3 regions of the Shinella yambaruensis genome follow, and region 2 is predicted to be linked to each of the others. Evidence: riboswitches for the same ligand, from Rfam matches in the RefSeq annotation. Region 2 holds a riboswitch; each other region holds the start of a gene.
The links. Region 2 has a riboswitch for cobalamin ahead of nrdH (glutaredoxin-like protein NrdH). Riboswitches for the same ligand answer to the same signal wherever they lie in the genome.

Region 1 (2,261 bases), on a different replicon from region 2:
GCTCAGCCGGTAGTTCCAGACGATGCCCTCGTCGATCGGCTCAAGCGCATAGCCCGCCTGCCACAGGCGGTTCGCCAGGGTCTTCGCCACGATATCGAGCGGAATGGCCGTCTCGCCCACCGCCGCGCCCACCCCGAGCGCGGCGGCGAGCAGCACGAGCGCCGCGAAGGCGGCACCCGCACGAAGCAGGATGGGGCGATCGGCCGTCACTTTGCGAGGCCAGCCTTCTCGACGGCGTCGGCGAGCACCTCGATGCCTTCGATCGTGCGGATCGTCGGGTTCATCGCCTGGGCGTCCATGTCGACGACATGGCCGTTCTTGACGGCCGGCATGAGGCTGGCGACCGGATCCGACTTCAGGAACTGGTGCTTGACGGCGACATCGTCGGCCGGGAAGCGGCGGCGCTCCATCTTGCCGGCGACGATGATCGTCGGATCGGCCTTGGCGATGGTTTCCCAGCCGACCGTCGGCCATTCCTCGTCGCTCTCGATGACATTCCGGATGCCGAGCGCCGACAGGATGTAGCCCGGCGCGCCGTTGCGGCCGGCGACATAGGGGTCGATGTCGAGTTCGGCGCTGGAGAACCAGAAGACGGCGGAGAGCTTGCCGTCCGCCGAGGCGATCTTCTGGCGCGCCGCCGCCTCGCGGGCCTTGAGGTCGGCGATGACCTTCTCACCTTGTTCCTGAACATCGAAAATCTGCGCCAGCTCGCTGATTTCCTTGTAGATCAGGTCCATGGTGAAGACGGTCTTGCGCACGCCGTCGCCGCCGCCGGAATTGTCCTTGCCGACGCAATCGGCGGGCGAGGTATAGACCGGGATGTTCAGCTCCTCGAACTGTTCCGGCGTCGCGACGATGCCCTCCGGGCCGACATGCCACTGGAACTGCGCCGTCACGAGGTCCGGTTTCTTGGCAACGACGCTCTCGAAGCTCGGGTCGTTGTCGGCAAGGCGCTCGACCTTGGCGTTGACATCCTCGTAACCGGCCAGAACCGGACCGATCCAGACGGCCGTGCCGACCATGCGCTCGCCGACGCCGAGCAGGTAGAGGATTTCCGTCGTGCTTTGGCCGAGCGAGACGGCGCGCTCCGGCGCCTTTTCGAACGTCACGCTGCGGCCGCAGTTTTCCAGCGTCAGCGGATATTGCGTCGCGGCCGCCCGCACGGCGCCCGAGGACAGGACGAGCACGGCGGCGCCGGCCAGCGCGGAAATGAAGGTTGCGGCGCGTGCGGCCGCAGGCAGAGTGGTCATGGGTGTCTCCCGGATGAGTGAAAGCGTGCGGGCTCAGCCGACGCGCCGACAAAGGCGGGTCGATTGCGGTCGGGAGAAAACGAATGGGATTCCGCCGTCGCCGGCAGCCAGGGTCGTCATAGGGTCTCCTGTTCCGGGCATCCCCGCCCGTGACTTGGAAATTGGCTCGACGACGGCAGGTCTCCTGGCTCACGGATATCTGCTGCCTGTCTGCCTTCCCGCGGGGAAACCGCAGTGGCATGACGCGAAGACGCGTCCTAAGGACAGGCGGCAATCCGCCTACAGTTGCGGGGGCAGCCACGGAATGGGTCCCTGTTGGGCCGTCCGCACCGTGTTCCCTATTAATCCCCTGGGAGTCATCCTTCGGGGAACCGTCTCCCCATCCTTAGTCCGCCGTGCTCGGCAGCGTCAAGGCGCTCAGCTCTCGAAATCCCCGAAGACATCCTGGAGGCGGGTGAGCGTGTCGACGCGCTCGCTCACCTCGTCGCCCTTCAGGACGATGATGTTGCTGAGCATGAGGTCCATGACGGCGGTCATGGTGGCCGCGCCGTCCCAGAGCGGCCCGTGCGAACCGGGCACGATGAGGCAGATGTCGGAGACCTCCGGCCCCCAGGGGCAGAACTCGTCGGTAAGCAGAACGACCTTCACGCCGGCCCGCCGCGCCTCCAGCGCGAGCGGCCGCGCCTTGGCGGCAAAGCGGCGCACGTCATGCAGGAAGAGCAGCCGTCCCTCGACGGAGCCGTCAAGCAGTTCCGCATAGGTGCCGTTGAGGCCGTCGACGAACTGCACGCGCGGGCGCGTATAGGAAAGCTGGCTGGCGAAATACTGGGCGATGCCGCGCACGTTCTGATAGGCGGCGACATAGACTTCCGTTGCGCCGATCAGCGCGTCGATCGTCTGCTGCCATTCCGGCGCGCTGGTGATGGCGTAGATCTGGCCGAGATTGTCGATCTGCTGCTGGATGAGGCCGGCAAGAAGCTTTCCCTCCTTGCGGTCCTGCTCCAGCGAGGC
Region 2 (2,261 bases):
GCGGCGAGGCACTCGCCGCCATGACCAAGGCCGCCTTCGTCGCCGCCACGCGCCACGGCCGGTGCATCACGGTGCTTGCCGCCTCCGAACGGGTCGATTTCCGTGCGCCGGTCGCCGTGGGGTCGATCGTGGATACGATGGCCACCGTGACCCGCGTCGGGCGTACGTCGATGACCGTCGCGGTCGAGCTCTGGTCGGAAGACCTGACGAGCGGAACCCGCACATGCACCGCGAACGGCCGTTTCGTCATGGTCGCGGTCGATCGGCAGGACCGCCCCGTTCCCGTCGGCCGTCACGAAACCGTTGATAAGCCATCATAGCCGTTGACGCATTTTTTACCTCGTCTACTATATCTTGTGTTCGAGGTTCCTTCGATTCGAAAGGATCGAAGGCTAAGACGGGAATCCGGGGCGGCATGATGCTGCGTCAATCCGGAGCTGCCCCCGCAACTGTAAGCGGTGAGCATTCGTTCGACAAAGCCACTGGGATGTATGTCCTGGGAAGGCGAACGGATGCCGCGACCCGCAAGCCAGGAGACCTGCCTCGCGCATGAACGTCCACGGGCGGGGTGTCCGGTCGGCGAGCGTTGGGGCGCGAGTGATGCCGCCCCGCCGTCTCCCCTGATGCCCCGCAGAAATGTCTCGGGGTGAAGTCATGTCGATTTTGTTTCCAGTTCCTCCGCGCGAGTAAGCGGCGCCCCGCGTCCGGCCGTTCGCGGGCGGCCGCCCCTGTCATCTCCAGCCTGAAGAACGGTCATCGGCGGATGTCCGAACGATTCCTGATGCCCGATTGCCAAATCACGAGGAAAGCCATGTCCATCACCGTCTATTCCAAGCCCGCCTGCGTCCAGTGCACCGCGACCACCCGTGCGCTCGACCGCCAGGGCATCGACTACAGCGTCGTCGATATCTCCGAGGATGCCGATGCGTTCGCGCTCGTGCAGGGTCTCGGCTATCGCCAGGTGCCCGTCGTCGTTGCCGGCGAGCAGCACTGGGCCGGCTTCCGCCCGGACATGATCAGCGCGCTCGCCTGACCCCGCGCGATGGCCCGGCTCGTCTATTTCTCCAGCCGGTCGGAAAACACCCACCGCTTCGTCGGGAAGCTCGGGGTCGCGGCGCTGCGGCTCCCGGTCGATGCGGCCGGGGAGCCGCCGGAGGCGGGAAAGCCTTTCGTGCTGGTCTCGCCGACCTATGGCGGGGGTGGCGAGAAAGGGGCGGTGCCGAAACCGGTCATCCGCTTCCTCAACAATCCCCGCAATCGCAGCCTGATCCGCGGCGTGATCGCGGCCGGCAATACCAATTTCGGCACCGGCTATGCCGTCGCGGGCAACATCATCTCCGCGAAATGCGCCGTGCCGTTCCTCTATCGTTTCGAATTGCTCGGGACGGATGAGGATGTCGATAACGTCAGACAGGGACTGGAACGATTTTGGACACGATGACGCTCGAAAAAGCACCGAAGGCCCCGGAGATCACGGCGCTGGACTACCACGCGCTGAACGCGATGCTGAACCTCTACGACGAGACGGGGAAGATCCAGCTCGACAAGGACCGGCTGGCGGCAAAGCAGTATTTCCTCCAGCACGTCAACCAGAACACGGTGTTCTTCCACAATCTCCGGGAAAAGCTCGATTACCTGGTGACGGAGGGGTATTACGAGCAGGAGGTGCTGGACCAGTATTCCTTCAACTTCGTGCGCGATCTGTTCGATCACGCCTATGACAGGAAGTTCCGCTTTCCGACCTTCCTCGGTGCGTTCAAATATTACACGTCCTATACGCTGAAGACCTTTGACGGGAAGCGCTACCTCGAGCGCTACGAGGATCGCGTCTGCATGGTGGCGCTGACCCTGGCGCGTGGCAATGAGCAGCTTGCCCGCGGCCTCGTCGACGAGATCATTTCCGGCCGCTTCCAGCCGGCGACGCCGACCTTCCTCAATGCCGGCAAGAAGCAGCGGGGCGAGCTCGTCTCCTGCTTCCTGCTGCGTGTCGAGGACAACATGGAGAGCATCGGCCGCTCCATCAATTCCGCCCTGCAGCTGTCCAAGCGCGGCGGGGGCGTCGCACTCTCGCTCACCAACCTGCGCGAGATGGGCGCGCCGATCAAGCAGATCGAGAACCAGTCCTCGGGCGTCATCCCGGTGATGAAACTGCTGGAAGACTCGTTCTCCTACGCCAACCAGCTCGGCGCGCGGCAGGGGGCGGGGGCGGTCTACCTCCATGCCCATCACCCGGACATCATGCGCTTCCTCGACACCAAGCG
Region 3 (2,261 bases), on a different replicon from region 2:
AATGGCTGGCGATCGTCATGTCAGGCCACCCGCGAGAGCGGCTTCCTGCCGCCGTCGAGCCGGTCGATCATGAAATTCGCATACCATTCGACGAACTGCATGACGCCGCCCTCGTCCTCCGGCGAATAGGGGCCGGGCTGGTAGGCCGGCGAGCGGATGCCGAAGGCGTTTTCCTCGACGATCCGCCGGTCCTGGTCGTTGGTCTCGGTCCAGACATGGGTGAGCTCGTCGAGACGGTAGTCGACCCCCTCGACGGCGTCCTTGCTGACGAGCCATTTCGTCGTGACCTGCGTCAGCTCGGGACCGAGCGGCAGGACGCGGAAGGTGATGGCGTGGTCGGCGAGCACATGGTTCCATGTCGTCGGATAGTGGAAGAGCAGCAGCGTGCCGATGTGGCTTTCCAGCACCTCATTGGATAGGGGGCGCTGGACGGCCCGGGCCCCGGACATGGTGTAGCTTTCGGCATCCTGGATGAGCGGCATGCGCGCGGCACGGAACTGGCCGGTCGGCGACATCCTGAATTCGCTCGGCAGGCCCGCGGCCTCGCACTTTTCCCAGTGCGCGGCGATGACCGGATCGTCCTTGGCGCCCTGTACGCCCGTCGCGGTCGGCGCCTCGGGGTAGGTGCGGCAGAGTTCGGGATGGTTGGCGGCGCAATGGTAGCACTCGCGGTTGTTCTCCCAGACGAGCTTCCAGTTGCCCTTCTCGACGATCGTGCTTTCGAAGGCGACCTTCGTCTCGCCGAGGCGGTGGCGGGCGAGATAGGGCTCGACCGTGGCGCGGAACGGCGCGAAATCGGGGGCTTCGTCGGCCAGGCAGAGGAAGATGTAGCCGCCGACGGTCTCGCAGTGCACCCGTTTCAGGCCATGCTGGCTCTTGTCGAAATCCTCCGCCATGTGGCGGGCGAAGAGCAGCGAACCGTCCAGCTCGTAGGTCCACTGGTGGTAGGGACAGACGAGCTTGGCCGAGGAGCCCCTGTGCTGCGTGCAGACGCGCGAGCCGCGATGGCGGCAGGAATTGTGCAGGGCGCGCACGGTGCCCGTGCGGTCGCGGGTGATGACCACGGGATAATCGCCGATCTGCACGGTAAAATAGTTGCCGGCCTTCGGGATCTCGCAGTCATGGCCGACGAACAGCCAGTCGCGGTACCAGATCGTCTCCAGGTCCAGCTTGTAATGGTCGGGGTCGATGTAGAAGGCCTGCTCGAGGCTATGGCCCTCGCGCCGGTTCTTGAGCTTGCGGAGCACGTCGCTGCGAATGTCCATGCCGGATCCTCGGATTGCAAATTGGGGATACGGCGCACGGAAGGAGACGGCATCCGGGCGCAAGGCGCACGGACTGCACGCTTCCCGGCCGCCCGCCGCAGCCAGTCACGATCGTTGCCCAAGGCTGGTTTCCGGGCTGAGGAGCGTCCTTGCGGACCATCGCGGCGCCTTCCCGGACATCTTGTCCAGTGGCGTCCTGCCGCGTTTTCTCCAACACCGTTGCGGGGGCAGCGCCGGATTTCAACCGGCTTCCCAATTCTCCGCCTTTTCGGGCGGCACCTCGAGTGTCCTTATCTAAGCGCAAGAATCGGCGAATGACATGCCAGAAAGCGACATGCCATTCCGATTTGACGACAGGAGGAAAACAGCGGGAGCCCGAACGGGCCTTCACAATATTGCATATATTTCAATCAATTATGCAAATTAAACGGGCACGCTGACCGCATCGGAGGCAGGCCGGCCGCCGGGCTGCCACATTTGCCATATTGCGACCCGGCGTACCAAAGGAAACAGGAGCGCCCCGGCAAGGAATGCTTAACGCGGTTTCCATAAACTTGCCGCAGGGAAGCGCGAGGATGGAGTACCGGCGCGTGCAGCAAACCAAGTTCCGTTATTACGACGCGGTCGCCTACAAGCGTGCGAACCAGCCGAAGCCGGCGGTGCATACCGAATTCCTGCGCACCGGCCGCATCGACCGGAACCTCCCCTGGAGCCCGAGCGAGAAGCGTTACCTCACCTACCAGGAGGTGGCCGAGCGCACCGGCCGCAAGCTGGAAAATGCCGGTAACGTGACGCATGACCGCATCAACGGCTTCCACCAGTCGATCCGCTTTCCCAAGCTGATCTTCCACCGCACGCTCGCCCAGACGCCGCATCTCGGCTATTGCCACATCACCGTCGCCAATTCCCGCTTCGCGGAATTCGAGAACGTGCAATGGGCCTTCTACATGGCCAATTTCTTCGCCGAGATCGGCGAGGAGGAGCAGTTCTTCGCCG

Region 1: another riboswitch for cobalamin. It lies ahead of WMC41_RS25285 (ABC transporter substrate-binding protein); the one in region 2 lies ahead of nrdH (glutaredoxin-like protein NrdH).
Region 3: another riboswitch for cobalamin. It lies ahead of WMC41_RS03630 (aromatic ring-hydroxylating oxygenase subunit alpha); the one in region 2 lies ahead of nrdH (glutaredoxin-like protein NrdH).

The regions. Positions count from the first base shown of each region.
Region 1 covers NZ_CP150639.1:623,955-626,215, reverse strand. The annotation lists gene WMC41_RS25290 (FecCD family ABC transporter permease) at 1-210, opposite strand, end outside; gene WMC41_RS25285 (ABC transporter substrate-binding protein) at 207-1,250, opposite strand; cobalamin riboswitch at 1,408-1,641, opposite strand; gene WMC41_RS25280 (MurR/RpiR family transcriptional regulator) at 1,668-2,261, opposite strand, start outside.
Region 2 covers NZ_CP150640.1:414,246-416,506, reverse strand. The annotation lists gene WMC41_RS27780 (acyl-CoA thioesterase) at 1-320, shown strand, start outside; cobalamin riboswitch at 347-560, shown strand; gene nrdH (glutaredoxin-like protein NrdH) at 812-1,033, shown strand; gene nrdI (class Ib ribonucleoside-diphosphate reductase assembly flavoprotein NrdI) at 1,043-1,441, shown strand; gene nrdE (class 1b ribonucleoside-diphosphate reductase subunit alpha) at 1,438-2,261, shown strand, end outside.
Region 3 covers NZ_CP150638.1:754,892-757,152, reverse strand. The annotation lists gene WMC41_RS03635 (flavin reductase family protein) at 1-19, opposite strand, end outside; gene WMC41_RS03630 (aromatic ring-hydroxylating oxygenase subunit alpha) at 21-1,265, opposite strand; cobalamin riboswitch at 1,371-1,563, opposite strand; gene WMC41_RS03625 (DUF6656 family protein) at 1,856-2,261, shown strand, end outside.